Regions from separate parts of the Pseudomonas sp. FA-1 genome, predicted to be linked through region 2. Evidence: predicted binding sites of a transcription regulator. Region 2 holds the regulator's gene; each other region holds the start of a gene.
What was found. The regulator FliA, encoded in region 2, starts transcription of late flagellar genes. The targets are predictions, from matches to a motif close to CTAAAGTTTNNNNNNNNNNNGCCGNTAA.

Region 1 (10,105 bases), on a different contig from region 2:
GCAAGCGTACTCTGTCTCTCAAGCCCGACGACCTTGAGCATTACAAAGGTGAGCGTGGCCGACGCGGCAGCAAGCTGCCACGCGGCTTCCAGCGGGTCGATGGCATGGCGGTGGAACGCCCCGAGTGAACCGGCTGTCTGTCTGGAACGGCAATTTCAGCGTCATTCCAGGCAGAAATGCTGGAGTCGGACGGTTATTTCGCGGATGATAGTGCCCTTGCGGCGCCGGCGTGGCTGTGTGCCTGCAAGAATCTACATGAGTATCACTGCGGTTTGCCCCGGGGCGACCGCTTGGATGGGATGAATGAAATTTCTGCGCCTTCCATTTGCGCTGTTGATGACGGGTCTGCTGGGACTGAGCGGATGCAGCATGCATCAGCCGGTGGCCTTGTATCAGCTGGACAGTGGTGACCCAGGCCAGCCCTCGCAGAGTGCCGGCATGGCCGTCGTACTCGGCCCGGTATCGGTAGCCGATTACCTTCAGCGTGAAACCTTCTTGCAGCGTCAGCCTGACGGCAGCCTGACGTCCGCGACCGACGGTCGTTGGGCGGGCAGCCTTTCGGCGGACATCGACCAACTGCTGGTGCGTCAGCTCGCCTGGCGCCTGGACAGCCAGCGTGTCGTCCTGGCACCGGCCACCGCCGGTTTCTCGCCGGATGTGCAGGTGTTGCTGTCGATCACCCGCCTGGACTCCGGCCGCAACCAGCCGGCGATCCTGGATGCCCAATGGCGTCTGCTCGATCGCCGCGGCAAGGTGCGGGACAACCGCATCGTGCACCTGGAGCAACCGCACGAGGGCTCTGAGTCGTCCCAGGTGCAGGCCCAGGGGCAATTGCTGCAGAAGCTGGCCGAGCAGCTCAGCGCGGCGGTCAAGCCGCTGGCTAACCAGCCGGCCATCGCCGAGGAAGCACCGCCAAAGAAGTCCGCACCGACCCAGGTCAAGAAAGGGCCAGAGAAGCCGAAGATCCCCATGGCTTCGCCCATTCGGACCGACATGGAGGTCTATCGGTTCTGACCGGCAGACGCAAAAAAGCCCGCAGCGATGCGGGCTTTTTTGTGGCTTATTAGGACCAATTCTCCCTGTAGGAGCGGCCTTGCGCCGCGATCGGGCGCGAAGCGGCCGTAAACCAGGCGTTTCGTTCGTTGACGCAGGTGCATCGAGGTTGCATGGGGCAGGGCCGCTTCGCGGCCCATCGCGGCGCAAGGCCGCTCCTACAAAGCCCGGCGTTCGTGCATGCGGGCCAGCTGGCGTTCGAGCATGGACGGGTAGGGCTCCATCAGGCGTTCGACACAGCAGGCGCCTTCTGGGCTGGCGATAGGACGGATACGGGCACGCTGGCGGATCAGGGCGTCGTCGCTGATCTTGCGTTCCACCAGCAGCAGGTTGCGGCTGTGCTGGGACAGCGCCAGGGCGTCCTGGGCCTTTTCCGCCATCAGCAGGTCTACCTGCTCCAGGCCTTGCAGGTCGTCACCCAGGGTCAGGCCCAGTTGCAGCTGCAGGGTGATGCCGCTGTCGGCCACCTCGATCTGCAGGGCATGGCCCAAGGCGCGCAGCAGCTCGCCACAGCAGATGGCGTTGGTCAGGTAGTCTTCGCCGCAGTCGCGGCTATGGAACAGCAACAGCGTGCTGCCGTCCTTGAGCGTGTGGGTTTCCCCTTCGTACAGCGATGCCGCCTGCTCCAGGCAGTCGCGGTAGCGCTCCAGCAGTTCGGTCAGGCGGGTGCGCGGCAAGCGGCGCAGCTGTTCCTGGGAGCCCAGCTGCACGGCCAGCACGGCGCTATATTGCGGTTCGTCGGACTCGACCGCGGCCGCTTTGACCGGGCTCTGCTCGGTGTCGATCAGGTCGGCGAAGGCATCGTCGTCTTCGTCATCGCTGGTCGTGGCCTTGGCTTTTGCCGAGGGCTTGGGCGCTGCGGCGTGCTCATCCACCTCGCCCACGTCGAATTCATCCTCTTCCACTTCCTCAGGTTCCGGCGGCGGTGGGGCGAGACGGGTGTGCAGTTGGCGAGCCAGGTCGCCGATCTCGTCCTGGCGGTCGGTGCCGGGGGTGTAGTGGTGCGGGTCACGCAGCCATACGCGCAGCTGCAGCAGCGGCGTGGAGATGTGACGCCCCAGGCGCAAGCTCAAGGCCAGCGCCAAGGCCAACAGGATCGCGCCCAGGATGCCCATGCTCTGCAGGCTGATGGTCATCGGCTGGCGGAACTGGGTCATGTCCAGGCTGATGCGCAACTGCCCGGCGGTCACATCCTGGAAGGTGATCTTGGTCTGGTAGAGCCCTTCGGCCTCACCCAGCAGGCTGTTCTTCGGTCGCTGGCCGGCCTCAGCGAGGATGCGGTTGTCCACGCTGTAGATGGCCGCATGAGCCACCAGCGGGTTCTTCACCAGGTTGCCCAGGAGCACGTTGAGGCTGAGGATGTCGTTGGACACCAGCAGCTCGGTCGCTGAGGTGGCGGTCTGGATGGTCAGGCTCTGGCCGAGGGCGTCCGCCTGTTCGTGCATGGCCTGCCGGAACTGCAGGCCCATGACGCAGGCATAGATCACCAGCGCCAGGGCCACCAGGAAGATATTGGTGCTGGCGATGCGCAGGGCCAGGGGAACGCGACGCTGGCTGAGGGCTCGGAAGATCATCACGAAGAAATTATCAGGTTTGACGGGCGTGGGCCGGTTCACAGAGCGCGGCTCTTTATGGCGAAAAAGGTGTTGCGCAGTATAGCGAGCCGTGTTTTGTCGGCAAAGTATCGATGCTGCCCGATCATCACGGAAAATCGGTAGAATGCGCATTTTTCATCGAAGTCGGAGCCCGGTCTTGCGCGAAATCGTCCTGATCAACATCACTGGTGAAGACCGTCCAGGTCTCACTGCGGCCCTTACCGGCGTCCTGGTTCAGGGCGGTGTGAACATCCTCGACATCGGCCTGGCGGTGATGCACGGTACCCTGTCCTTCGGCATCCTGGTCGACATTCCGGACAACGAAGTGGCTACCCAGCTGCTGCAAAGCGTGCAGGCCAAGGCCCACGAGCTGAACCTGCAAGCCCGTTACACGCCGATTTCCGAGGCCGACTACCAGCACTGGGCCGACAGCCAGGGCGAGGCGCGCCATATCGTCACCCTGCTCAGCCGCAAGGTGACGCCCGAGCAGCTGCAGCGGGTGAGCGCGGTGATCAGCCAGTACGGCCTGACGATCGAGCGTATCGAGCGCCTGTCCTCGCGCGTGGCGCTGGATGCTCCGATGGAGAAGAGCAAGGCCAGCCTGGAAATTTCCGTGCGTGGCGAGCCGAGCGACGCCCAGGCCCTGCGCGCCGACTTCTTCGCCCTGGCCGAGGCGCTGGACATCGACATCGCCTTCCAGAAAGACGACCTGTTCCGCCGCAACCGCCGCCTGGCGGTGTTCGACATGGATTCGACACTGATCGAGGCCGAGGTGATCGACGAGCTGGCCAAGGCTGCCGGGGTGGGCGAGCAGGTGGCTGCGATCACCGAGCGCGCCATGCGTGGCGAGCTGGATTTCCGCGCCAGCTTCAAGGAGCGTATGGCTCTGCTCAAAGGCTTGGATGTTGGCGTGCTGGACGAGATCGGCGCGTCCCTGCGCCTGACCGAAGGTGCCGAGCACCTGTTCGCCGAGCTCAAGCGCCTGGGCTACAAGACGGCCATCCTTTCCGGTGGTTTTTCCTATTTCGCCAAGCAGGTGCAGGCGCGCCTTGGCATCGACTATGTATTTGCCAACGAACTGGAAGTGGTCGATGGCAAGGTGACCGGCGTTGCGGTCGAGCCGATCGTCGATGCCCAGCGTAAGGCCGAGCTGCTGCAGCAGTTGGCCGGTGAAGAGGGCTTGCAGCTGGAGCAGACCATCGCCGTGGGCGATGGCGCCAATGACCTGCCGATGCTGTCCCTGGCCGGCCTGGGCGTCGCGTTCCGCGCCAAGCCGCTGGTGCGCCAGTCGGCCAAGCAGGCGATTTCGACCTTGGGGCTGGACGGTGTGCTGTACCTGCTGGGCATGCGCGATCGTGATGCCCGTAGCTGAAGGTTCGGCGGGAGGACTTCGGCGATCTTGAAATCGAGCGCCGCGCGGGCGGCGCTCGATCTAACAGGCGCCGAAACCCTCGCGGCAAGCACTCAGCCCTGGGCAGGCTGTGCCAGCAGCTCACCCATGCGTACCGCCGAACCTGCACCCAGGCTCTCAGCCCACTTCACCTGCTCGGGCCCGAACAGCACGATGGCGGTCGATCCCAGCTTGAAACGCCCCAATTCCGCGCCCTTTTCCAGATGGATCGGCGCACGGCTGCCTTCGTTGTAGCGGAAGGTTTTCACCTCACGCTTGGGCGGCGTGACCAAGCCGGCCCACACCGTTTCGATCGACGCGACGATCATCGCCCCGACCAGTACCACGGCCATCGGCCCGCGCTCGGTGTCGAACAGGCACACCACCCGCTCGTTACGGGCGAACAGTTCGGGGACATTCTCGGCGGTGGTTTGGTTGACCGAGAACAGTCGGCCCGGCACGTAGACCATTTCGCGCAGGGTGCCGGCCAGTGGCATGTGCACGCGGTGGTAGTCCTTGGGAGACAGGTAGATGGTGGCGAACTCTCCGCCCATGAACGGCGCGGCCATCAGCGGGTCGCCGCCCAACAGCTCGAGGGCGCTGAAGCTATGGCCCTTGGCCTGGAAGATGCGGCCATGCTCGATCGGGCCGAGCTGGCTGACTGCACCGTCTGCCGGGCAGAGGATGGCGCCCGGGGTCTCGTCCAGTGGGCGTGCCCCCGGCTTGAGCGCGCGGGTGAAGAAGGCGTTGAAGTGTTCGTAGGCGGTCAGGTCCTCGACCAGCGCCTCGGACATGTTCACCTGGTAGCGCTTGGCGAACCAGGCGGTGAAGGCATTCTTGAACCAGCGCGCGCGGCACTCGGCGACGCAGCCGGCCAGCCGCGACAGCAGGTGGTGCGGCAGCAGGTACTGGCTGATGATGAACAAGCGGGATTTCATTGGGTTTCCTTGGAAATTCAAACTTCTACAGGCGTGTCCGGGTGGTTGCCCCACTCGCCCCAGGAGCCGGCATAGGCCTTGACCCGTGGATAGCCGAGGGCTTTGGCCACCAAGTAGGTGAAGCCGGAACGGTGGTGGGTCTGGCAGTGAGTGATCACTTCCTTGTCCGGGGTGATGCCGAGTTGTTGCAGGATGTCGGCCATGTCCGGGCGGATGCGCAGATGGTCGTTCAGGTCCATGCCTGCGGTCCACTCGAAGTTGACCGCGCCGGGAATGTGCCCGCCTTTGGCTGCCAGGACTTTCTCGCCCTTGTACTCGCCGGGGCTGCGGGCGTCCCAGATGGCCAGGTCGGCCGCGCCCAGTCGGCTTTGCAGGTATTCGCGGGTGGCGGTGGGCTCTGCATGCAGTTGCAGGCTGACCGGGCCAGCCGCGCTGGCAGGTACATCGGTTGAGAGCTTATCAGCCGGCCAGGCCTGAATGCCGCCGTTGAGGTAGTGGTAGCCCTTGTGGCCGATGACGTCGAGCAACCAGATGAAGCGCCCGGCCCAGCCGCCGCCCTCGTCGTCGTATACCACGTAGACCGCGTCGTCGCGGTGGCCGAGCTCGCCGAAGAGCTTTTCCAGGTCGGCGCGCGCCGGCAGCAGGCCTGGCGCCGGTGGCTGGCCCAGCTGGGTGCGCTTGGGGTCGACGAAGCGCGCGCCGGGGACATGACCGCTGCCATAGCGGTTGGCGCTGGTCAGGTCGACCACGATCAGCTGTGGCGAACCCAGGCGCGGCAGCAGGTCGGCCGGTTCGATCACCAGGGGCAAGCCGGAAAAGTCAGTCATCCACGGTCTCCAGGGTGGAATTGAGGGAGCGATTGTAGCGCAAGGCTCAGGCGTTGCGGTTGGCAAAGGCAGCCAGGGCACGCTCGGTGCATTGCGCGGTCTTGCCAAAGGCTTGCACGGTGACATCGGCCAACGGTTTGCCGCCCTGGTCTGCGATCACCAGCATCACCGTTTGGCCATTGACCGCCAGCGAACGCAGCAGCACATGCTCACTGCCGATGGCGGCCCACAGCGGGGCTGGCAGCAAGGCCGAGGACTGGGCGTGGTTGTCTGGTGTCAAGCGCAGCTGCGCCGCCTTGGTCATCAGGCGTTGCAGCAATTTGCTGCCGGCCAGGGGCAGTACCAGGGCCGCGACCTCCGTTGGCAGGCCGGCGGTCTGTTGCACGCGCAGGGATTCGGTGGCCTTGTCCAGGGTCAGCAGAATCACCCGTTGCATACCGCAGGCCAGCAGAGCGTCGCGAGCCTGGGTGCATAGGTGCAGGCTCGTGCCGAACGGGCTGGGCTGGGCCAGCAGCTCGCCACACAGCGTGCGCCAGCGCGCCAGGTCCTGGGTGGTGGGCGGTGGCGGTTCGAGCATGTCCGGATGCGGCCGGCGTTGCTGCCAGGGCCAGATCAGCGCCTCGGCGGGGTGGAACAGGGCATGCCGGGCATGGTGGCGGGCGCTGGCGGCGGCCTGCTGGTGGACCTGCTGTTGCACGTCGTCGAGCGATGTCTGCAGGTACAGGGCGGTCAGCAGTTGCCAGCGCAGCAGGTGCGGGTTGTCCCAGCCCACCTGGGCGGCCAGCGCCAGGCCGTTGGCCAGCAGCACGGTATTGGCCGGCTGGTTGAACCAGCGGCGCAGCCCGGGCTCGTCGTCCAGGCGCTGCTGTTGGGTGAAGCTGTCCTGCTCGCGGGCGATGGCCAGCACCTGGGCCAGCTGTTCGCGCTCATCGAGCAGCAGGCGATAGCCCTGGGTCACCCATTCCGGCAGCCGCCAGTGTTCGGCCACGGCCTGGCACAGTTGCATGATGCGTACGCCGAACAGCGCGAGCTCGACTTCGGCGGCGTCCTCGCCCTTGTGGATGACCCGCAGCTCCCAGGTATCGAGCAGCTTGGGAAAGGCTTGCGCCATAGGCCACAGCGGTGACAGGAACAGCAGGCTGCCCCAATGGATCTCCTGCCACAGCCGTGCCAGGCGGCTGGCGAACAGGCCGCTGGCCTGTTGCGCGGCATGCTGGCTGATCAGCAGGAACTGGCGCAGCACCGGCGGGATGTCCTGGCCCGGCACCGCGGGCAGGCGTGCCAGCAGGTTGGCGCTGCGCGCCAGGCCCAGGCGGTTGAGGGCGATTTCGAGGCTTTCGGCAGGCTCGGCCTGGCTGGCATTGGCCGGGTGGTTGGCCTCGCGCATCACCGACAGCACCAGGGCGGGGCTGTCTTGCATCAGTTCGGCAATGTCCCGCAGAGAGCGGCGGCTATCGTTGATGGCCGACAACACCCGGTCGTGGCTCTCCTTGGGCACCGGCAGGCGGATGCCATCGAGCAGCTTTACCCAGGCATCGAGCGTACGCGGAATCTGGTTTGGCACCTTAGCGTCCATTGGCATTTTGACATCAGTCCAAACTGGCTTTTCGTTATTTGTGGCTATAGTCTGGCGCAGTTCTGCCGATAAGTAGAAGAAGAGTTTCAAAGCTCCCGTCCCTCATCCCGACCACGACAGCAAGTGCCCTGAACCTATGGCTAAAATTATCGGCATCATCGTCGTATTCGCGAGCGTGCTCGGCGGATACGTACTTTCCCACGGCAAGATCGCGGCATTGATCCAGCCGTTCGAAGTGCTGATCATCGGCGGTGCGGCCTTCGGTGCGTTCCTTCAGGCCAACCCCGGTCACATGACCATGCATGTGATCAAGAAGTCGCTGAAGATGTTCGGCACCCGTTTCACCCATACCTTCTACCTGGAGGTGCTGGGCCTGGTCTACGAGATCCTCAACAAGAGCCGCCGCGAAGGCATGATGGCCATCGAGGGGGACATCGAGGACCCGGCGGCCAGCCCGATCTTCGCCAAGTACCCGGCGGTACTGGGTGATGAGCGCATGACCGCGTTCATCTGCGACTACCTGCGCATCATGTCCACCGGCAACATGGCCCCCCACGAGCTCGAGGGGCTGTTCGACATGGAGCTGCTGAGCCTGAAGGAAGAGCTCGAGCATCCCTCCCACGCCGTCACCAGCGTGGCCGACGCCATGCCTGGCTTCGGTATCGTCGCGGCGGTGCTGGGCATCGTGGTGACCATGGCCTCGCTGGGCGATGGCGACCAGAAGTCCATCGGCCTGCACGTGGGCGCGGCGTTGGTCGGTACTTTCTTCGGTATCCTGGCCGCCTACGGTTTCTTCGGCCCGCTGTCCAACGCCCTGCGCCACGATGCCAAGGAAGAGCTGAACGTGTACGAGGCGATAAAGGCTTCGCTGGTGGCTTCGGCGTCGGGCATGCCGCCGTCGCTGGCCGTGGAGTTCGGGCGCAAGGTGCTGTACCCGTCGCACCGCCCGAGCTTCGCCGAGCTGGAACAAGCGGTCCGCGGTCGCTGAGCCATGGAGAACAACCAGCCCATCATCGTCAAGCGCGTCAAACGCTATGGCGACGGCCACCACGGCGGCTCCTGGAAGATCGCCTTCGCCGACTTCGCCACGGCGATGATGGCGTTCTTCCTGGTGCTCTGGCTGCTGTCCACGGCTACGCCCGAGCAGAAAATCGCCATCGCAGGTTACTTCAAGGACCCGATCGGCTTCTCCGAGAGCGGCACGCCCTACGTGATCGACCTCGGCGGCTCGCCGCAGCTGGCGCCGGAGAAGACCATCAACCCCGAGGAGAAGTCCGAGCCGACGCCGAACACCAGCATCCAGCTGGACAAGGACCAAGTCGAGACCTTGGCCGACCAGGTCGAACAGGAGCGCTTGCAGCTGCTGTTGCAGGAGCTGCAGAACAAGGTCGAGGAAAACCCGCAGCTACAGAAGTTCAAGGACCAGATCCTGTTCGAGATCACCCAGGACGGCCTGCGGATCCAGATCATGGACGCCGAGAACCGGCCGATGTTCGACCTGGGCAGCGCGCGTCTGCAGCCTTACTTCGAGGACATCCTGCTGGCCATGGCCGACACCATCAAGGCGGTGCCGAACAAGATCAGCATCAGTGGCCATACCGATGCCAAGCCTTATGCCGGCACCGGGGAGTTCGGCAACTGGGAACTGTCGGCCAGCCGTGCCAACGCGGCGCGCCGGGCGTTGGTGGCGGGGGGGTATCCGGACGACCAGGTGGCACGAGTGGTCGGTTATGCCTCATCGTCGCTGTTCGACCGCAACGATCCGTTCAACCCGGTGAATCGTCGCATCGACATCATCGTCCTGACCAAGAAGGCCCAACGCGACATCGAGGGTGAACAGAGCACGCCCCAGACGCCGGCCGAACCGGCTCCGTCGGGTGCCCAGGCGCCGGCAGCGCCTGCCCAGGGCGACAGCGCCCAGGTACCGATGCAGCCGCGGGAGCTGCGCCAGAAGCTGAACATCTTCGAGGATGGCGTCCTGAAGATGGACGACGCCCAGGAATGATGGCCGCGCAACACTGTAGGAGCGGCCTTGCGCCGCGATGGGCCGCAAAGCGGCCCCAGGATCGCCAGCGTCAGTAGCTATCCTGCGGTAAGCTGGCGATGATCGAGCGGTAGCTGTTCATACGCTGCGGCGTGACGCGCCCGTCCTCCAGGGCCTGGAGCAAGGCGCACCCAGGCTCTCGGGCATGCTTGCAATCGCGGAAGCGGCAGTGGCCGATCAGGTCGCGGAACTCGATGAACCCGGCTTCGACGTCATCACGACTGACATGGCCCAGGCCGAATTCGCGGATGCCCGGCGAGTCGATCAGGTCGCCGCCGTTGGGGAAGTGGTACAGGCGCGCGGTGGTGGTGGTGTGCGTGCCCTGGCCAGACCACTCGGAGAGGTCGCCCACACGGGTCTGTACCTCGGGCAGCAGGCTGTTGACCAACGACGACTTGCCCACGCCCGACTGGCCGACGAACACGCTGGTGTGCGTATCGAGCATCTGCTGAAGGCGTTGCATGCCATCGCCCTGATGAGCCGAAACCTCCAGCAGCGGGTAGCCCAGGTCGCGGTAGACCGCCAGCAGGGCCTCGATGGTCGGGCCGTTGCGCTCATCGATCAGGTCGGCCTTGTTCAGCAGCAGCAACGGGCGGATGCCTGCATGCTCGGCGGCCACCAGATAGCGGTCGATCAGGTTGGCCTGGGGCTCGGGCGCCGGGGCGAAGACGATCACGATCAG
Region 2 (10,105 bases):
CGGGCCCTGGCTGGTGCAGAAGTTCATGGAGTACTTCATTGGCCTGTACACCAGCATCCCGCAGCTGATCGGTTGAGGCCCCCATGCTGGAGCTGACCGACACGCAGATCGGCACCTGGGTCGCCACCTTCATCCTGCCGCTGTTCAGGGTGGCCGCGGTGTTGATGACCATGCCGATCTTCGGCACGCGCATGATGCCGATGCGCATTCGCCTGTACGTGGCCCTGGCGATCACGGTGGTGATCGTCCCAGGCCTGCCGCCGTTGCCCGAGATCGACCCGCTGAGCCTGCGTGGCGTGCTGTTGTGCGGGGAACAGATCATCGTCGGTGCGTTGTTCGGCTTTGCGCTGCAGTTGCTGTTCCAGGCCTTCGTGGTGGCCGGGCAGATCGTCGCGGTGCAGATGGGCATGGCCTTCGCGTCCATGGTCGACCCGGCCAACGGCGTCAACGTGGCGGTGATCAGCCAGTTCATGACCATGCTGGTGAGCATCCTGTTCCTGGTGATGAATGGCCACTTGGTGGTGTTCGAGGTGCTGACCGAAAGCTTCACCACCCTGCCAGTGGGCAATGCCCTGGTGGCCAATCATTTCTGGGAGATGGCCGGGCGCCTGGGCTGGGTATTCGGCGCAGGGCTGTTGCTGATCCTGCCCGCGATCACGGCGCTGCTGGTGGTCAACATCGCCTTCGGCGTGATGACCCGGGCGGCGCCGCAACTGAACATCTTCTCCATCGGTTTCCCGCTGACCCTGGTGCTGGGCATGGGCATCTTCTGGGTCGGCCTCGCCGATGTCCTTTCCCATTACCAGGCATTGGCCAGCGAAGCGCTGCAATGGCTGCGTGAACTGGCACGGGCGCGCTGAACATGGCAGAGAGCGAAAGCGGTCAGGACAAGACAGAAGAACCCACGGACAAGCGCAAGCGCGATGCGCGCGAGAAGGGCGAGATCGCCCGCTCCAAGGAGCTCAACACCGTGGCGGTGACCCTGGGCGGCGCCGGCGGGCTGTTGGCGTTCGGCGGCTACCTGGGGGAGACACTGCTGGACCTGATGCGCCTGAACTTCAGCCTGCCCCGCGAAGTGCTGGTGGATGAAAGCGCCATGGGCGTGTTCCTGCTCACCTCGGGCAAGATGGCGATCTGGGCCGTTCAGCCGGTCCTGATCCTGTTGTTCGTGATCGCCCTCATCGCGCCGGTCGCCCTGGGCGGGTTCCTGTTCTCCGGCAGCCTGTTGCAGCCGAAGTTCAGCCGCATGAACCCGCTTTCGGGAATCAAGCGCATGTTTTCGATGAACTCGCTGACCGAGCTGCTCAAGGCCCTGGCCAAGTTTTTCGTGATCCTCGTGGTGGCACTGCTGGTGCTGGCCAACGACCGCCAGGCGTTGCTGGCGATCGCCAAGGAGCCGATGGAACAGGCGATCATCCACAGTGCCCAGGTGGTGGGTTGGAGTGCATTGTGGATGGCGGCGGGTTTGCTGCTGATCGCGGCGGTGGACGTGCCGTTCCAGCTGTGGCAGACGCACAAGAAGCTGAAGATGACCAAGCAGGAGGTGCGCGACGAGTACAAGGACTCGGAGGGCAAGCCGGAGGTCAAGCAGCGCATCCGCCAGTTGCAGCGGGAGGTGTCGCAGCGGCGGATGATGGCGGCGGTGCCGGATGCCGATGTGATCATCACCAACCCCACGCACTATGCCGTAGCGCTCAAGTACGACCCGGAGAAGGGTGGGGCGGCGCCGTTGTTGCTGGCCAAGGGGACCGACTTCATCGCCTTGAAGATCCGCGAGATCGGGGTCGAGCACAAGGTGCAGATTCTCGAGTCGCCGGCGCTGGCGCGGGCGATCTACTACTCGACGGAGCTCGAGCAGGAGATCCCGGCGGGGTTGTACCTGGCGGTGGCGCAGGTGCTGGCCTACGTGTTCCAGATTCGTCAGTACCGGGCGGGTAAGGGCAAGGCGCCGGAGCCGCTCAAGCCTGACCTGCCGATTCCGCCTGATCTGCGGCGGGATGAATGAGGTGTAGGGCGATAGGGCATCAGCGCCTGTGATATCCAGCGCCGCCCGCGCGGCGCATCGCGAGCTGGCGCCGCCTACCTCAAGACAAACCCTGCCGTCTTAAACCCAAAGTTGGAAGGCTTCTTGCAAAGCCACCGCCAAACCGCCCAATTGCGTCAAAGTTTTGCTTCATAGAGGATTCCCGGTGGATCGCACCCAGCTCATCAACAGCGCCCGAAACAACCTGGCCGGCCTCGGCCGGGGCAACATCGGCGTGCCGCTGTTGCTGCTGGTGATGATGGCAATGATGATGTTGCCCATCCCACCTTTCCTGCTCGACGTCTTCTTCACCTTCAACATCGCCCTGTCGATCGTGGTCCTGCTGGTGTGCGTCTACGCCTTGCGCCCGCTGGACTTCGCCGCGTTTCCCACGATCCTGCTGGTGGCCACGCTGCTGCGCCTGGCGCTGAACGTCGCCTCCACCCGGGTGGTCATGCTCCACGGCCACGAAGGCCATCAGGCCGCGGGCAAGGTGATCCAGGCCTTCGGTGAGGTGGTGATCGGCGGCAACTACGTTGTCGGTGCCGTGGTCTTCGCCATCCTCATGATCATCAACTTCGTCGTGGTGACCAAGGGTGCCGGCCGTATCTCCGAGGTCAGCGCGCGCTTCACCCTCGACGCCATGCCCGGCAAGCAGATGGCCATCGATGCTGACCTCAACGCCGGCCTCATCGACCAGGGGCAGGCCAAGGCACGACGTGCCGAGGTCGCCCAGGAAGCCGAGTTCTACGGCTCCATGGACGGTGCCAGCAAGTTCGTGCGCGGTGACGCCATCGCCGGCCTGCTGATCCTGTTCATCAACCTCATCGGCGGCATGCTCATCGGCATGCTGCAGCATGGCATGCCCGCCGGCGAGGCTGGCAAGGTGTACGCCCTGCTGACCATCGGTGACGGTTTGGTGGCGCAGCTGCCGTCGCTGCTGCTGTCCACCGCCGCCGCGATCATGGTCACCCGTGCCTCCAGCTCCGAGGACATGGGTAAGCTGATCAACCGGCAGATGTTCGATTCGCCCAAGGCCCTGGCTGTATCGGCGGCGTTGATGATTGTCATGGGTTTGGTCCCGGGCATGCCGCACATCGCCTTCCTCGGCCTTGGCGGGTTGGCCGCTGGCGGCGCCTACCTGGTCTGGCGCAAGCAGCAGCAGGCCAAGCTCAAGGCCCAGGAAGAAGCGCAGCGCCAGCAGGACCTGCTGCCCTCGCCGCAACGTGCCCTGGAAACCAAGGAGCTGGGCTGGGATGACGTGACTCCCATCGACATGATCGGCCTGGAAGTGGGCTACCGCCTGATCCCGCTGGTCGATCGCAACCAGGGCGGGCAGTTGCTGGCGCGGATCAAGGGGGTGCGCAAGAAGCTGTCCCAGGACCTGGGCTTCCTCATGCCCACCGTGCACATCCGCGACAACCTCGACCTGCAGCCTAGTGCCTATCGTCTGACACTGATGGGGGTGATTCTCGCCGAAGCCGAGATCTACCCCGACCGTGAGCTGGCCATCAACCCAGGGCAGGTGTTCGGGACGCTCAACGGCATCGCCGCGCGCGACCCAGCGTTCGGCCTGGAGGCGGTATGGATCGACGTCGGCCAGCGTGCCCAGGCGCAGTCGCTGGGTTACACCGTGGTCGATGCCAGTACCGTGGTGGCCACCCACCTCAACCAGATCCTGCAGAAGCATTGCCATGAACTGATCGGCCATGAAGAGGTCCAGCAATTGTTGCAGGTGCTGGCCAAGGGTTCGCCTAAACTTGCTGAAGAACTGGTGCCGGGTGTCATTTCCTTGTCGGGCTTGCTCAAGGTCCTGCAGGCGTTGCTGTCCGAGCAGGTTCCGGTACGTGACATCCGCAGTATCGCCGAGGCGATCGCCAACAATGCGGGCAAGAGTCAAGATACCGCCGCGCTGGTCGCGGCAGTGCGCGTCGGATTGTGCCGTGCCATCGTGCAAAGCATTGTCGGCGTTGAGTCGGAGCTTCCTGTGATTACCTTGGAGCCAAGGTTGGAACAGATCTTGCTCAATAGTCTGCAAAGGGCCGGGCAAGGCCAGGAAGACGGTGTTCTCCTGGAACCTAGCATGGCCGAGAAGCTGCAGCGCTCGTTGATCGAGGCGGCCCAGCGCCAGGAGATGCAGGGCCTGCCGGCCATCCTCCTGGTCGCCGGCCCGATCCGCGCCATGCTGTCGCGATTCGGCCGCCTGGCTGTACCGAATTTGCATGTTCTGGCGTATCAGGAAATACCTGACAACAAGCAAGTCACCATCGTTGCCACCGTGGGCCCCAATGGCTGAGGTAGTGGGTTATGCAAGTTAAGCGTTTTTTCGCCGCCGATATGCGTCAGGCCATGAAGCTGGTCCGGGATGAGCTGGGCGCCGACGCCGCCATCATCGGCAACCGGCGCATCGCCGGCGGTGTCGAGTTGACGGCCGCGCTGGACTACAAGCTGTCTGCCCTGGCTCCGCGGGTGCCGAACATCGAGCTCGAGGACGAGCTGCGCAAGACCCAGTCGCGCATTGCCACCGCACAGGCCGAACTGAGCAGCCGCCACGAAGGTGACGAAGGCAACCGACAATTGTTCGCCGGCCTCTCGCTGACCGCGTCCGAACCGCTGGTAGAACCCCATGTCGATGCGCCGGCCCCGGCTGCCGTGCCTGCCTCGGCACCGGTCGACCCGCGCCTGTTCGACGCCATGCGCTCGGAGCTCTCGGGCCTGCGCGAGCTGCTCGAAGTGCAGCTCGGCTCCCTGGCCTGGGGCCAGCTGCAGGGCAACAAGCCGCAGCAGGCCAACCTCTGGCGCCGCCTGCAGCGCATCGGTCTGTCGGGCCCCATCGCCCGCGAAGTGCTCGAGCTGACCGGCGAGATCGAAGAACCTCGCCAGGCCTGGCGCATGGTTCTGGCGCACCTGGCGCGGCTGATCCAGGTGCCCGAGGTGGAACCGATCGAGGAGGGCGGGGTGATCGCCATGGTCGGCCCGGCCGGCATGGGCAAGACCACCACCCTGGCCAAGCTCGCCGCACGCTACGTGCTCAAGTATGGCGCCCAGCAGCTGGCGTTGGTGAGCATGGACAGCTTCCGCATCGGTGCCCAGGAGCAGCTCAAGACCCTGGGCAGGATCCTCAATGTACCGGTGACCTACGTCGACCCCGGCCAGTCCCTGGCCCAGGCCCTGGAGCCACTGCTGCGCAAGCGCGTGGTGCTGATCGATACCGCTGGCCTGCAGGCCAGCGACCCGGCCCTGCGCATGCAGTTGGAGACCCTCGCCGGGCGCGGCATTGCCGCCAAGAACTACCTGGTGCTGGCGACCACCAGCCAGAAGCAGGTGCTCACCGCCGCCTACCACAGCTACAAGCGTTGTGGCCTGGCCGGGTGCATCCTGACCAAGCTTGATGAAACGGCCAGCCTCGGTGAAGTACTGAGCCTTGCCATCAGTCATGAATTGCCGGTGGCCTATCTGACCGATGGGCCGCGCATTCCTGACGACCTGCACTTGCCGCGCAAGCACCAGTTGGTTAGTCGTGCGGTCAGTGTGCAGCTGCAGGACGAGCCCAGCGAAGAGGCAATGGCCGACATGTTCGCTGATCTCTACCACAACCCTGGCAAGCGTGTGGGTTGACGAATGGACATCGCAAAGTACCTACACGAAAGGGGCGCTTTCCAACCCCTTGTGTGGCCTGGGCCCCGAGACAAGGTAAAGAACAAATATGGGTAGCATGCATCCCGTACAGGTGATCGCCGTGACCGGCGGTAAAGGCGGCGTCGGCAAGACCAACGTTTCAGTGAACCTGTCCCTGGCCCTGGCTGACCTGGGGCGGCGGGTCATGTTGCTGGACGCCGACCTCGGTCTTGCGAACGTCGACGTCCTGCTGGGCCTTTCGCCCAAGCGCACCCTGGCCGATGTCATCGAGGGGCGCTGCGAACTGCGCGATGTGTTGCTGCAGGGGCCTGGCGGAGTCCGGATCGTGCCGGCGGCCTCCGGGACCCAGAGCATGGTGCACCTGGCGCCAGCGCAGCATGCCGGCCTGATCCAGGCGTTCAGCGAAATCGGTGACAACCTCGATGTGCTGGTGATCGACACCGCCGCAGGGATCGGCGATTCGGTGGTCAGTTTCGTCCGTGCCGCCCAGGAAGTGTTGTTGGTGGTGTGCGACGAGCCGACTTCGATCACCGATGCCTATGCGCTGATCAAACTGCTCAACCGCGACTACGGCATGAATCGCTTCCGCGTCCTGGCCAACATGGCGCAGAGCCCGCAGGAGGGGCGCAACCTGTTTGCCAAGTTGACCAAGGTCACGGATCGGTTCCTGGACGTCGCCCTACAATACGTCGGTGCCGTGCCTTACGACGAATGCGTGCGCAAGGCGGTGCAGAAGCAGCGGGCGGTCTACGAGGCCTTCCCTCGGTCCAAGTGTGCGCTGGCCTTCAAGGCCATCGCGCAGAAGGTCGACAGCTGGCCGCTGCCTGCCAATCCGCGTGGGCACCTTGAGTTCTTCGTCGAGCGCCTGGTGCAACCCACCAGTGCAGGGCCGGTACTATGAATGCGAGTGGTTACAAGATGTACAGCAGGGCGGCGCGCGATGCCCAGTATGAACTGGTCGAGCGTTATGCCCCGCTGGTCAAGCGCATCGCCTATCACCTGCTGGCACGCCTGCCGGCCAACGTGCAGGTCGAGGACCTGATCCAGGCGGGCATGATCGGCCTGCTGGAAGTGGCCAACAAGTACGACGCCAGCAAGGGCGCCAGCTTCGAGACCTACGCCGGTATCCGCATCCGTGGCGCCATGCTCGACGAAGTGCGCAAGGGCGATTGGGCGCCGCGTTCGGTACACCGCAATACCCGTATGGTCAGCGATGCGATCCGTGCCGTTGAAGCCAGAACCGGTCGTGACGCTAAAGATCATGAAGTTGCTGCCGAACTCCAATTGAGTCTCGATGATTATTACGGGATCTTGAACGACACCCTGGGCAGCCGCCTGTTCAGCTTCGACGACCTGCTGCAGGACGGCGAGCACGAAGGGCTGCACGAGGATGGCGCCAGCGGCCAGCTGGAGCCGGCGCGGGACCTGGAGGACGAGCGCTTCCAGGCCGCCTTGGCCGAAGCGATCGCCAACCTGCCGGAACGCGAACGCCTGGTCCTGGCGCTGTACTACGACGAGGAGCTGAACCTCAAGGAAATCGGTGAGGTGCTTGGGGTCAGCGAGTCGCGCGTCAGCCAGTTGCATAGCCAATGCGCGGCGCGCCTGCGCAGCCGCCTGGGAGAATGGCGGGCGCGTTGAGCCAGGGTTCGCCGCAGTCGTTGCACGTTGTACCGAATTGATTGAACGCGCGCCCGGGGGCCGGGCGCGTTAAAGACTGCTTGGAGGTCTAATTGAACAAAGACATGAAAATCCTCATCGTTGACGACTTCTCGACGATGCGGCGGATCATCAAGAACCTGTTGCGTGATCTTGGCTTCACCAACACCGAAGAAGCCGACGACGGCACCACGGCGCTGCCGATGCTGGAAAACGGCCATTACGACTTCCTTGTGACCGACTGGAACATGCCTGGCATGTCCGGCATCGACCTGCTGCGCAAGGTACGCGCCCATGACCGTCTCAAGGGCATGCCGGTGCTGATGGTCACCGCTGAAGCCAAGCGTGACCAGATCATCGAAGCCGCCCAGGCTGGGGTCAACGGCTACGTGGTCAAGCCTTTCACGGCCCAGGTGCTCAAGGAAAAGATCGAAAAGATCTTCGAACGCGTCAACGGCTGAGTCACGTCAGGGGGCGCCATGGAGCAAATGAATACATCGCTCGGGGAGTTCGAGACGACCCTGAAGAAACATGCCCAGGAACTGGTCGAGAGCCTCGAGCGCGGCCGGTTCGGCGAGGCGGTGCAGCTGATCCACCAGCTGAACCAGACCCGTGACCGTGGCCTGTACCAGGAAGTCGGCAAGCTCACCCGCGAGCTGCACAGTGCAATCGTCAGCTTCCAGATCGACCCGCGCATGCCGCAGGCCGAGGAAGTCTCGCAGATCACCGATGCCACCGAGCGCCTGTCCTACGTGGTCAAGCTGACCGAGGGCGCGGCCAACCGGACCATGGACCTGGTCGAGGCCGGCACGCCGGTGCTCAACGACCTGGCGGCCGAGGCCCAGAGCCTGAGCGCCGACTGGCAGCGCTTCATGCGCCGGGAAGTCGCAGCGCCTGAGTTTCGCGAGCTGGTCAAGCGCGTCGACAGTTTCCTGACGCACAGCGTGGAGGGTAACCGCAAGGTTGCCGGTCACCTCAACGACATTCTCCTGGCCCAGGACTATCAGGACCTGACCGGCCAAGTGATCAAGCGCGTGACCGCGCTGGTCACCGAGGTGGAGAGCAACCTGCTCAAGTTGGTGCTGATGGCCAGCCAGGTGGACCGTTTTGCCGGTATCGAACACGACCACCAGCAACTGCGCGCTGAAAAAGATCAAGAAAAACATCCGACTCGGGGTGAAGGTCCGCAGATTCATGCCGATAAGCGTGAAGATGTCGTGTCCGGTCAGGACGACGTCGACGATTTGCTGTCCAGCCTGGGTTTTTAAGGAGCACGTTCAATGAGCTTCGGCGCCGATGAAGAAATCCTCCAGGATTTCCTGGTAGAGGCCGGCGAAATCCTCGAGCAATTGTCCGAGCAACTGGTCGAGCTGGAAAGCCGACCCGAAGATGCCGACTTGCTCAACGCGATCTTCCGCGGTTTTCACACTGTAAAAGGGGGCGCCGGTTTCCTTCAGCTCAACGAGCTGGTGGAGTGCTGCCATATCGCCGAGAACGTGTTCGACATCCTGCGCAAAGGTGAGCGCCGGGTCGATGCGGAACTGATGGACGTGGTCCTCGAAGCGCTGGATACCGTCAACAGCATGTTCGGCCAGGTGCGCGAGCGCAGCGACATCACCCCGGCCACGCCGGAACTGCTGGCGGCGCTGTCGCGCCTGGCCGAGCCTGCCGGTGCCGACAGCGCTGCGCCCGCCGTCGAGGCGCCGGTGGCGGCCGAGGCCGAAGTGCCAGCGGTCGAGCCGGACATCACCGACAGTGAATTCGAACAGCTGCTCGACTCCCTCGATGCAGTCAAGGCCCAGGCCGCCGAGCAGATGCAGGGCGAGGTCGTGGGCGGCGAGGGTGACGAGATCACCGATGCCGAATTCGAATCGCTGCTCGACCAGTTGCACGGCAAGGGCCAGTTCTCCCCTGAAGTCGTGGCTGCCACACCAGCGGCCAGCACCTCGGCGCCTGCGGCATCCGACGAAATCACCGACGACGAATTCGAAGCGCTGCTCGATCAACTGCATGGCAAGGGCACCTTCGCCGCCGATGCGCTGGCGGGTGCGGCCGCACCTGCCGCCCCGGCAGCCCCTGCCGAGGCGGGCGGCGAGCACATCACCGACAACGAGTTCGAAGCCCTGTTGGACCAGTTGCACGGCAAAGGCAAGTTCTCCAGCGATGCGCTGGCCACCCAGGCGCCTGTCGCACCCGCTGCCGCCAGCGCCGCACCGAAGGCCGATAGCAAGCCGGTCGCCAAACCCGAGCCTGCCCCAGCCGCCAAGCCTGCCGCTGCCAAGCCCGTGGCCCCGGCACGCGCTGTGGCACCGGCTGGCGATAAGCCTGTGGCCAGCGAGGCGGAAACCACCGTGCGGGTCGATACCGCGCGCCTGGACGAGATCATGAACATGGTCGGCGAGCTGGTGCTGGTGCGTAACCGCCTGGTGCGCCTGGGCCTGAACAGCGGCGACGAGGCCATGTCCAAGGCCGTCTCCAACCTCGACGTGGTCACCGCCGATCTGCAGACCGCGGTCATGAAGACCCGCATGCAGCCGATCAAGAAAGTCTTCGGCCGCTTCCCTCGCCTGGTCCGCGACCTGGCCCGCCAGCTCAAGAAGGAAATCAACCTGGAGCTGGTCGGTGAAGAGACCGACCTGGACAAGAACCTCGTCGAAGCCTTGGCCGACCCGCTGGTGCACCTGGTGCGCAATGCCGTCGACCATGGCATCGAGATGCCCGACGAACGCGAAGCCTCCGGCAAGGCGCGTACCGGCCATGTGGTGTTGTCCGCCGAGCAGGAGGGCG
Region 3 (10,105 bases), on a different contig from region 2:
TGGGCATTCCGCTGGAGCAGCACTTCGGCCCGATGAGCGAAGTGGCGCCAGGCTGGAAGCTGCGTGTGCTGCTGGCCCAGGCGTTGTTCTCGGACCCGGACGTGCTGCTACTGGACGAACCGACCAACCACCTGGACATCAACACCATCCGCTGGCTGGAAAGCATCCTCACGGCGCGTAACAGCACCATGGTGATCATTTCCCACGACCGGCACTTCCTCAACAGTGTCTGCACCCACATGGCGGACCTGGACTACGGCGAGCTGCGCCTGTTCCCGGGCAACTACGACGAGTACATGACCGCCGCCACCCAGGCGCGCGAGCAGCTGCTGGCCGACAACGCCAAGAAGAAAGCCCAGATCGCCGAGCTGCAGACCTTCGTCAGCCGCTTCTCGGCCAACGCCTCCAAGGCCAAGCAGGCTACCTCGCGCGCCAAGCAGATCGACAAGATCCAGCTGGCCGAGGTCAAGCCGTCGAGCCGGGTCAGCCCGTTCATCCGGTTCGAGCAGACCAAGAAGCTGCATCGCCAGGCGGTCACCGTGGAGAAGGTTTCCAAGGGCTTCGAGGGCAAGGTCCTGTTCAAGGACTTCAGCTTCACCGTCGAAGCCGGCGAGCGTGTGGCGATCATCGGCCCCAACGGTATCGGCAAGACCACCCTGCTGCGTACCCTGGTCGGTGAGATGAAACCCGATGCCGGCGCGGTGAAGTGGACCGACAGCGCAGAAGTGGGCTACTACGCCCAGGACCACGCCCACGACTTCGAAGAGGACGTGAGCCTGTTCGACTGGATGGGCCAGTGGACCCAGGGCGAGCAGCTGATTCGTGGCACCCTGGGCCGCATGCTGTTCTCCAACGACGAAATTCTCAAGTCGGTGAAGGTGATCTCCGGTGGCGAGCAGGGCCGCATGCTGTTCGGCAAGCTGATCCTGCAAAAGCCCAACGTGCTGGTCATGGACGAGCCGACCAACCACCTGGACATGGAATCGATCGAGGCGCTGAACCTGGCGCTGGAGAACTACCCCGGGACCCTGGTTTTCGTCAGCCATGACCGCGAGTTCGTGTCGTCGCTGGCCACCCGCATCATCGAGCTGACGCCCGACGGTGTGGTGGACTTCAGCGGCACCTACGACGATTACTTGCGCAGCCAGGGCGTAGTGGTCTAACCCCTGCCTTTCGCCGCTCCTACGCGGGGCTGCTACGCAGCCCCAAGTGCAGCCGATAAAGCTTGACCGACTGGCATTGGACCCCGCCCTACCGCCTACCCGCGAACGCCCCCATGACCGCGCAACCACCTGCCTCCGGCATCACCCCGCAGATCCTCTCGATCGTCTTCTATACCTTCATCGCCTTCCTGTGCATCGGCCTGCCGATCGCAGTGCTGCCCAGCTATGTCCACGACCAGCTCGGCTTCGGCGCGGTGGTCGCGGGGCTGACCATCGGCCTGCAGTACCTCGCCACGTTGCTCAGCCGCCCCTTTGCCGGGCGGGTAGCCGATGGCCTGGGTGGCAAGCGGGCGATTCGCTACGGGCTATACGGCATCGCAGGCTGTGGCGGGCTGACCCTGCTGTCGGCCTGGACGGTCGCCCTGCCCTGGCTGAGCCTGCTGCTGTTGCTGGCCGGGCGCCTGTGCCTTGGCATCGCCCAGGGCTTGATCGGTGTCGCCACCTTGAGCTGGGGTATCGGCCAGGTGGGCAGCGAACACACGGCACGGGTGATTTCCTGGAACGGTATCGCCTCCTACGGCGCCATCGCCATCGGCGCACCGGCCGGCGTGCTGCTGGTGGACGAGTTGGGCTTCAGCGTGCTCGGCGTCGCCCTGGTGGTATTGGCCGTGATGACCCTGCTGGTGCTGCGCACGCGCCCGGACGCGGTGGTGCTGCGCGGCGAACGGTTGCCGTTCTGGTCGGCCTTCAGCCGGGTGGCGCCCTTTGGCCTGGGGCTCACCCTGGCATCGATCGGCTACGGCACCCTGACCACCTTCGTCACCCTCTATTACCTGGAGCGCGGCTGGGTCGGTGCGGCCTGGTGCCTGAGCGCCTTCGGCCTATGCTTCATCGTCTCGCGGCTGCTGTTCGTCAATGCTGTCAACCGCTTCGGCGGCTACAGCGTCGCCATGGCCTGCATGGCTACCGAGGTCGTGGGGCTGACCCTGCTGTGGCTGGCGCCCTCTCCGGCCGTGGCCCTGGTGGGCGCAGGTCTGACGGGGTTCGGGTTGTCACTGGTATATCCGGCCCTCGGCGTCGAGGCCATCAAGCAGGTCCCCAGCAGCAGCCGGGGGGCCGGGCTGGGCGCCTACGCGGTGTTCTTCGACCTGGCCTTGGCCATCGCCGGCCCGGTGATGGGCGCGGTAGCGGTACGCCTGGGGTATACCTCGATCTTTTCCGTGGCGGCCCTGCTTGCCTTGGCCGGCGTGGGCCTGGTGTTGCTGCTGGCCCGTCGCGGCCAAGGCCGTTGAAAACGAAAAAACCGGCTGCAGCCCAGGGCCACAGCCGGTTTTTCATTCAACGCGATCAGGCGGCAGCGAACAGCTCGTTGGCAATCTGTGCCTGGGCGGCGTCGATGGCCTGGCTGCGGTGTTCCGGGCCATAGGCCAAGCCGTGGGCGCGGACGATCTCAAGGTCGGTGACACCGATGAAGCCAAGGAAGACCTTGAGGAAGTCCTCGTGGCCCACTCCGGTCGGCTGGCCATGGTGCAGGCCACCGGCGGTGGACACCAGGATCACTTTCTTGTCACCGCACAGGCCTTCCGGGCCAGCCTCGGTGTAGCGGAAGGTCTTGCCGGCGACGGCAACGCGGTCGATCCAGGCCTTGAGCTGGGTCGGCACGCTGAAGTTGTACATCGGCGCACCGATCACCACGGCGTCGGCGGCGAGGAATTCTTCCAGGGTCTCGGCACTGAGCTTGGCTTCGTGGGCCTGGGCGGCATCGCGCATCTCTTCCGGGGTACCTGCGGCAACCAGGGTGGCGGCGGAGAAGTGGCTGATGGCGTCGGCCGCCAGGTCACGGTAGACCACTTCGATGCTCGGGTCGGCGGCTTTCCAGGCTTCGACGACTTCGCGGCTCAGCTGGCGGGAGGCGGAATTGTCGCCCAGGATGCTCGAATCGATATGCAACAGTTTCATGGGATTCTCCTGTTAATGAAGACCGCGACGGTGGGCGATCACGATGGAAAGAATCCTATAGGGCCAACGAATAGCTGATAAGCCCGTAAAAATGCGTTAGTTTGTCCTACCAGTAGGACAATGGAACAACCCGATGCAAGACCTCAACGACCTCTTCTACTTCGCCCGCGTGGTCGAGGCCGGTGGTTTCGCCGCCGCTGGCCGCCAGTTGGGCATTCCCAAGTCACGGCTTTCCCGGCGCATCGCCGAGCTGGAGGAGCGCCTGGGCACACGCCTGCTGCAGCGCACCACCCGGCAACTGAAGCTCACCGCCGTGGGGGAACGCTACCTGCACCATTGCCAGGCCATGCTACTGGAGGCAGAGGCGGCCGACGAAGCGGTGGCCAGCATGAGCAGCGAGCCGCGGGGACGTTTGCGAGTGTCCTGCCCCGTCGCCTTGGCCCACGCCTTCCTGCCACAAGTGGTCAGCCGCTTTCTGGAGCAGTATCCGCTGGTACAACTGGATATGGTGCTGCTCAACCGGCGGGTCGACCTGATTTCCGAGGGCATCGACGTGGCTTTGCGCGTGCGCGACTTGGGCGACGAGGACCCGGCCCTGGTCACCCGCCGTCTGCGCCAGGCGCAGATGCAACTGGTGGCGGCACCGGGCTTCGCCGACCACCTGCATCACCCATCACAGCTCGCCGGCCTGCCGGTGCTGGGTGCTACTGAGGCGGATCGCCTGGTGCATTTTCGCCTGATCGGACCGGGGGGCGAACAGCAGGAAGTCGCCCTGGAACCGCGCTTGGCCATTGACGACTTCGTGGTGCGAAAGGCTGCCGTAGGTGCGGGGCTCGGCTTCACTGCCCTGCCGAGCATGTACTGCGAAGAGGAATTGGCGCGCGGCGAACTGGTGCGCCTGCTGCCGGACTGGTCCCTGCCTGGCGGTTGGCTGCAGGCGGTATACCCGCACCGACGTGGCCTGCTGCCGGCCGTGCGTGTGTGGATCGACCATCTGGCGGCTTCGTTCGAGGCCTGTGGGGAGCGCTATGTGTGAGCATCTGAGTGACCCAGGCGCTTGCACGTGTAATGACTGGCAGACCGAGCGAAGCCGATCGCGGGACAAGCCCGCTCCCACAGGGTACGGGTCCGACCAGCCCCACGATCGGGCCCGCCCTGCTACCACTCAGACGGCGCCTAGTACCCCACCCAACCAGCGCCCGCCCAACAGCAAGTGGTCGACCCAGAACACCTGGTGCACCGCCACGATGCCCCAGAACGTCACTTGGTAGGACACCTTGCGCGTCTTGTGCCGGAACAGCTGCTGGGCGAGCAATGCCCCTGGCCAGCCGCCACACAGCTCACTGGCATGCAGGACCTTTTCGGGTGTGCGCCAGGCCCCGGTACGCGCTTGATGCTTGTCTTGCCAGTACAGCATCAGGCTGACCAGGCTCACCGCCGGGTACAACGCCAGGGGCAGCCAGGACTGCTCGCTCCAGGCCATCTGCGCAGCGCCCACCAGCGGCAGCAGGCACAGCCCCATGAGCACCAGCAGTTTCAGGCGCAGGTTGTGAACGGCATCCTGGGTGCGTTCGACGCCACGGCGTGGCGCGCTCTGGGTGCGTGCCATATCAACCGTGCGCCGTGGCCCAGTTGACCCAGCCGAACTGCCAGGTCGCCAGGATCAGCAGGCCGAAGACGATGCGGTACCAGGCAAAGGCTGCATAGCTGTGGTTGGCGATGAACTTGAGCAGGCCGCGCACGGCGATCATGGCGAAGATGAACGAGACCACGAACCCGATGGCGAACACTGGCAGGTCGCCCGGCTGGAACAGGTCGCGGTACTTGTAGCCCGAGTACACCGCCGCCCCCACCATGGTCGGCATGGCCAGGAAGAACGAAAATTCGGTCGCTGCCTTGCGCGACAGGCCGAACAGCAGGCCACCGATGATGGTCGAGCCGGAGCGCGAGGTGCCGGGGATCATTGCCAGGCACTGCACGAAGCCGATCTTCAGGGCATGGCTCCAGCGCATGTCATCGACGTGATCGACCTCGATGCGGTGGTCGCGACGCTCGGCCCACAGCATGATCACCCCGCCCACCACCAGCGCCGCCGCCACGGTGACCGGGTTGAACAGGTATTCGTGGATCAGATCGGCGAACAGCACGCCCAGGATCACCGCCGGAAAGAACGCGATCAGCAGGTTGGCCGTGAAGCGACGCGCCGTCGGCTGGCTGGACAGCCCCAGCACCACGTCGAAGATCTTGCGCCGGAACTCCCAGACCACGGCGAGGATCGCGCCGAGCTGAATGATGATGTTGAAGGCCATGGCCCGCTCGCCACCGAAGTCGATCAGGTCGGCGACGATGATCTGGTGCCCGGTGCTGGAGATGGGCAGAAACTCCGTCAAACCTTCGACGATCCCTAAGATGATTGCCTGAAAGGCACTCCAAAAATCCATTGTTCCCCCGATGAGGCGCTGCTGCGTGCAGGCCCCTTGTTCTTGATTTGCATTTGGTTGCCGCGAAGGCCCGGCCGTTTTACAGCCCCTACGGGGCCGATGCCAGCGGAAAAGGCCTAGATACCTAAAGGTTTCATCTTGCGCGGCCGAGATCCTATCAGAGCAGCCTGTCGATGGCTCGCGCGGCATGCGACAGCAAACACCTGGCCTAGCCCTTGGTCGAGTGTGCCGCACCGGCCCCGGCATGCTTGGATACACCTGATAACAAGAACAACGGGAGTACCTTTGATGAAGACCTTAAGGTCGATGTCGATCAGCCGGCGCCTGTCGCTGATCCTGCTGGTCGCGGTGGGCATGCTGGTGGCCTTCGCCCTGCTGATGCTGCGCCAGCTGCATGGCGACCTGTACCAGGCCAAGGCCGAGAAGACCCGGCACGTGGTGCAGACTGCCGCCGGCGTGCTGGCCTACTACCAGGGGCTGGAGGCTGCCGGCACGCTCACCCGCGAAGCGGCCCAGCAGCAGGCCCTGCAGGCCGTGCGCAGCCTGCGCTACGACAAGGACGACTATTTCTGGATCAATGACCTGGCGCCCAGGATGGTCATGCACCCGACCAACCCCAAGCTCGACGGCCAGGACCTTTCCGGCATCCGTGACCCCGACGGTTTCGCCGTGTTCAACGAGATGGCCAGCCTGGCACGCAGCCAGGGCGCAGGCCCGGTGGACTACCGCTGGCCCAAGCCCGGTGCCAGTGAGCCGGTGGCCAAGACGTCATATATCCAGCTGTTCAAACCCTGGGGCTGGATCATCGGGTCGGGCGTGTATGTCGATGACGTGCAGGCCGAGTTCGCCCGCCAAGTACGGGACGCCTCCCTGGCGGGCCTGGGCATCGCCGTGTTGATGGCGCTGTTGGTCATGCTGATCGCCCGCAGCATCGCCCGCCCGTTGCAGGAGGCGGTGCAGGCCATGGGGAATATTGCCAGCGGCGAAAGCGATCTCACCCGTCGCCTGGATACCCATGGGCGCGACGAGGTCACCCGCCTCGGTGAGCATTTCAACCGCTTCAACGGCAAGCTGCAGGGTGTGGTCGGCCAACTGCAGGGCGCCGCTCATGCCCTGGCCCAATCGGCCGAACACGTGGGCGACAACGCAGGCCAGGCCCAGGCGCACAGTGCCCAGCAATCGCTGCAGATGGACCAGGTGGCCACGGCGGTCAATGAAGTCACCTATGCCGTGCAGGACGTGGCCAAGACCGCCGAGCAGGCCGCCAGCGAGATGCAGGCGGCGCAGCGCCAGGTGGACCATGGCCAGCAGGCGATCCATGGCAGCCTGCAGCAGATCGACCGACTCTCCAGCACCATTGACCAGGCCGTACAGGTGATCGGCGAGCTGGCCGGGCACAGCACGCGGATCGGCGGTGTACTGGAAGTGATCCGCTCGATTGCCGAGCAGACCAATTTGCTCGCGCTCAACGCCGCCATCGAGGCGGCCCGCGCCGGCGAGCAGGGCCGGGGGTTTGCCGTGGTTGCCGACGAGGTCCGGCTGCTGGCCCAGCGCACCGCCCAGTCGACCGCCGAGATCCAAACCATGATCGAGCACCTGCAAGGCCAGTCGGAAGCGGCTGTCAGGGCGATCGGCACCAGCAGCGAAGCCTCGCGCCAGACCGTCGAGCAGGCCCGTGAGGCGGGCACCAGCCTGGATGCCATCAGCCAGGCGCTGCACAACCTCACCGCCCTCAACGCCTCGATCGCCAGCGCTACGCTGCAGCAGGCCCACGTGGTGGAAGAAATCAACCGCAATGTGCTGGATACCGCCGGGCTGTCCCAACAAACCGCCGACGCGGCGCGCCAATCCAGTGATGCCGGCGCAGCCTTGGCGCGGTTGAGCGAGGAGCTTGAACAGTTGCTGCGCCAGTTCCGGGTTTGATACTGCCCTTCGTCAAACCCACGCGCCCCCTGTAGGAGCGGGCTTGCCCCGCGATGGCATCAGCCCAGGCACTGCCGCTGCCCAGCCTGACGCCATCGCGGCGCGCCCCTACAGCTTCCCCGCCCTACAGGCTACAATCGCGCCCTCTACCCCTGCCCAAGGATCGCCGATGTCCGGCCTCGAACTCTTCGCCGCCGTGCTCGGCGTCATCGCCGTGTGGCTCACAGTCAAGCAAAACCCGTGGTGCTGGCCGATCGGCCTGGTGATGGTGCTGCTCTATAGCTGGATCTTCTATGAAGTGAAGCTGTATTCCGACATGCTCCTGCAACTGGTCTACGCCGTGCTGCAACTGTACGGCTGGTGGCAATGGACCCGGCCTGACCGTGTGGAAGACGCACGCCAGGTTTCCAGCCTGGGGGCCGGGCAGGTGTTCACCGGCCTGGGCGTAGGCTTGCTGGCGAGCCTGGGTCTGGGCGCTGCCATGGCGCACTGGACCGACGCGGCACAGCCCTGGCTCGATGCGGCCCTGACCGGCTTCAGCCTGGTGGCCCAGGTGTGGATGGCGCAGAAGCGTGTGCAATGCTGGGCGCTGTGGATGGTACTGGATGTGGTCTTCGTGGGGCTGTTCCTCTACAAGGGCCTCTACCTCACCGCAGCGCTCTACGCACTGTTCACCTTGATCGCCGTGCGCGGCTGGGTGCAATGGCGCCGCGACCCGGCATTGGCCCCCGCATGAAGGTCCTGGTGCTATGCGGGCCGGAGTCCAGCGGCAAGAGCTGGCTGAGTGGCGAAATCCAGGCGCATTTCGGCGGTGTGGTGGTCGGTGAATACGTCCGCCATTTCATCGAGCGGGAACAGCGCGACACCTGCTATGCCGATATTCCCGCCATCGCCCGCGGCCAGCTTGCCTGGGAGGACCAGAGCCGCCGGCAGGCGCCCGACCTGTTGATCCTCGACACCCACCTGCTCAGCAACATCCTTTGGAGCCGGGTACTGTTCGCAGACTGCCCCGCCTGGCTCGAGCAGGCCCTGCTCGAACGCCACTATGACCTGCACCTGCTGCTCAGCCCGCAAGGTGTCGATTGGGTCGGCGACGGCCAGCGCTGCCAACCCCGCCTGGAAGAGCGGCAAAGGTTCTTCGAGGATAGCCTGCACTGGCTGCACACTCACCAGAAACCCTTTCAAGTACTCGCAGGCGACTGGCCCACCCGCCAGGCCCAGGCCCTGGCAGCGGTGGCGCGTCTGCTTGACGGTCAGGCGCCAGCCTGCGCCACCGAGTGTTAATTTTTTGTAACTGTACAGTCAGCTAGGCCCCCCATTGTTGGGGGCTTCGCCACAGACCTGGGGAAACTGTTTCAAACGTGATACAGCTACTGCCGTCATCCCGGGCCGCGTGGGTTTTCAAGGCCTGTAGGGCGATGGACGGTTTTTCTGTATCAGCCGTGAAACAGAAAAACACCGAACGGCCCCATGAAACACCCAACAACTTGATTTAACTATAAAAAATAAAAGCGGCACGACTTTCGCTCTACCTCTGTCAACGCTCAAGGGCCAGCGCACAGAGAAGGGAGCATCGCCGTGGGGACCAAGAACAAGACACTGCCTGCACTGCTCGTCCTGGGTTGCCTGACCGCCGCGGCCTTCCCCCTTCCCGCCAGCGCCGAGGGCAACGGGATCATCGTTCTGACCCGTGATGTCCAGGCTCGCCAAGCCGCTCGGAAGACCGGTACCCCCGACCCCTACCCCACTACCGTCAACACCAACGAATCGGCCCGGGTGAAAGCCCAGACCAACGAGTTGACCGACGGTGACTTCGCGCGCATCGCCAGCGGCTCGACAGTCAATCGCCTGCTCGCCACCGACCACTCGGGCAGCTTGCGCGGCCTGGACACCGTCCAGTCCCGGCTACCTGGCATGGCCGGCGGATCGGGTGCCGGGGCCGGCGGTGGCAACACCATCTCCAACACGGTCAACCAGAACGTCCAGCGCGGCCTGGCGCCGCTGCAGATCCTCACCCGGGGCCAATGACATGCGCGCACTCAAGCTCTCCCTGCTGTGCCTGGCGCTGGGCCCCAGCCTGGCGCTGGCCGGCTCGCCAGTGGTGGACAACGCCACCCTTGGTGCCAGCGGTCGCACCTACCAGGGCAACCTCGGCATCAACCAGGCGGCGGGCGATGCCCAGCAGCAGGCCAACGTCCGGGCCATGGCTATCGGCACCAATGCCAAGGCCACCACCGAGGTTCGCCAGCGCACTGACTTTCTTGCCGACCCGGCCCGGGACAGCCGCGCCAGCATCCACGGCAACGCCTTCAGCAACGGCAACGGCCTGCTCGGTATCAACCAGTCCGCCGGCGCCGCCACGCAGCAGGCCAACGCAGTACGGATCGGCATCAGTGCCGTCCCGCAAAGCATCGACGACAGCATTCTCAGCCAGCAGAACGTCTCGCTGGCCAATGGCTCCGAGGCAACGGATCGCGCTCCCGGCAGTCGCCAGGTCACTACCAGTGACCAGGCCTTCACCGGCAGCCGTGGCGTGATCCAGTTGAATCAGAGCGCCGGGGTGGGCAACCGAATGGGCAACACCCTGAGCGTACGGGTCGCTGACTGACCCAAAGTGGC

Region 1: a site for FliA is predicted at 7,424-7,451, ahead of motA (flagellar motor stator protein MotA). Genes of this name have one in related genera too.
Region 3: a site for FliA is predicted at 5,689-5,716, ahead of AC1MHZ_RS20990 (methyl-accepting chemotaxis protein). Genes of this name have one in related genera too.

The regions. Positions count from the first base shown of each region.
Region 1 covers NZ_JBWXTH010000001.1:153,879-163,983, reverse strand. The annotation lists gene parC (DNA topoisomerase IV subunit A) at 1-128, shown strand, start outside; gene AC1MHZ_RS00760 (PqiC family protein) at 304-1,014, shown strand; gene AC1MHZ_RS00755 (histidine kinase) at 1,212-2,669, opposite strand; gene serB (phosphoserine phosphatase SerB) at 2,806-4,020, shown strand; gene asd (archaetidylserine decarboxylase) at 4,113-4,976, opposite strand; gene AC1MHZ_RS00740 (rhodanese-like domain-containing protein) at 4,994-5,803, opposite strand; gene AC1MHZ_RS00735 (HDOD domain-containing protein) at 5,850-7,385, opposite strand; gene motA (flagellar motor stator protein MotA) at 7,516-8,367, shown strand; gene motB (flagellar motor protein MotB) at 8,371-9,384, shown strand; gene rsgA (small ribosomal subunit biogenesis GTPase RsgA) at 9,455-10,105, opposite strand, start outside.
Region 2 covers NZ_JBWXTH010000005.1:161,945-172,049, forward strand. The annotation lists gene fliQ (flagellar biosynthesis protein FliQ) at 1-76, shown strand, start outside; gene fliR (flagellar biosynthetic protein FliR) at 84-860, shown strand; gene flhB (flagellar biosynthesis protein FlhB) at 863-2,005, shown strand; gene flhA (flagellar biosynthesis protein FlhA) at 2,190-4,319, shown strand; gene flhF (flagellar biosynthesis GTPase FlhF) at 4,331-5,641, shown strand; gene fleN (flagellar synthesis regulator FleN) at 5,730-6,563, shown strand; gene fliA (RNA polymerase sigma factor FliA) at 6,560-7,300, shown strand; gene AC1MHZ_RS11445 (chemotaxis response regulator CheY) at 7,405-7,779, shown strand; gene AC1MHZ_RS11450 (protein phosphatase CheZ) at 7,798-8,586, shown strand; gene AC1MHZ_RS11455 (chemotaxis protein CheA) at 8,599-10,105, shown strand, end outside.
Region 3 covers NZ_JBWXTH010000013.1:75,529-85,633, reverse strand. The annotation lists gene AC1MHZ_RS21020 (ABC-F family ATPase) at 1-1,163, shown strand, start outside; gene AC1MHZ_RS21015 (MFS transporter) at 1,277-2,455, shown strand; gene AC1MHZ_RS21010 (FMN-dependent NADH-azoreductase) at 2,511-3,122, opposite strand; gene AC1MHZ_RS21005 (LysR substrate-binding domain-containing protein) at 3,256-4,158, shown strand; gene AC1MHZ_RS21000 (DUF1294 domain-containing protein) at 4,288-4,731, opposite strand; gene AC1MHZ_RS20995 (undecaprenyl-diphosphate phosphatase) at 4,733-5,563, opposite strand; gene AC1MHZ_RS20990 (methyl-accepting chemotaxis protein) at 5,852-7,486, shown strand; gene pnuC (nicotinamide riboside transporter PnuC) at 7,656-8,222, shown strand; gene AC1MHZ_RS20980 (AAA family ATPase) at 8,219-8,770, shown strand; gene AC1MHZ_RS20975 (hypothetical protein) at 9,065-9,514, shown strand; gene AC1MHZ_RS20970 (adhesin) at 9,516-10,094, shown strand.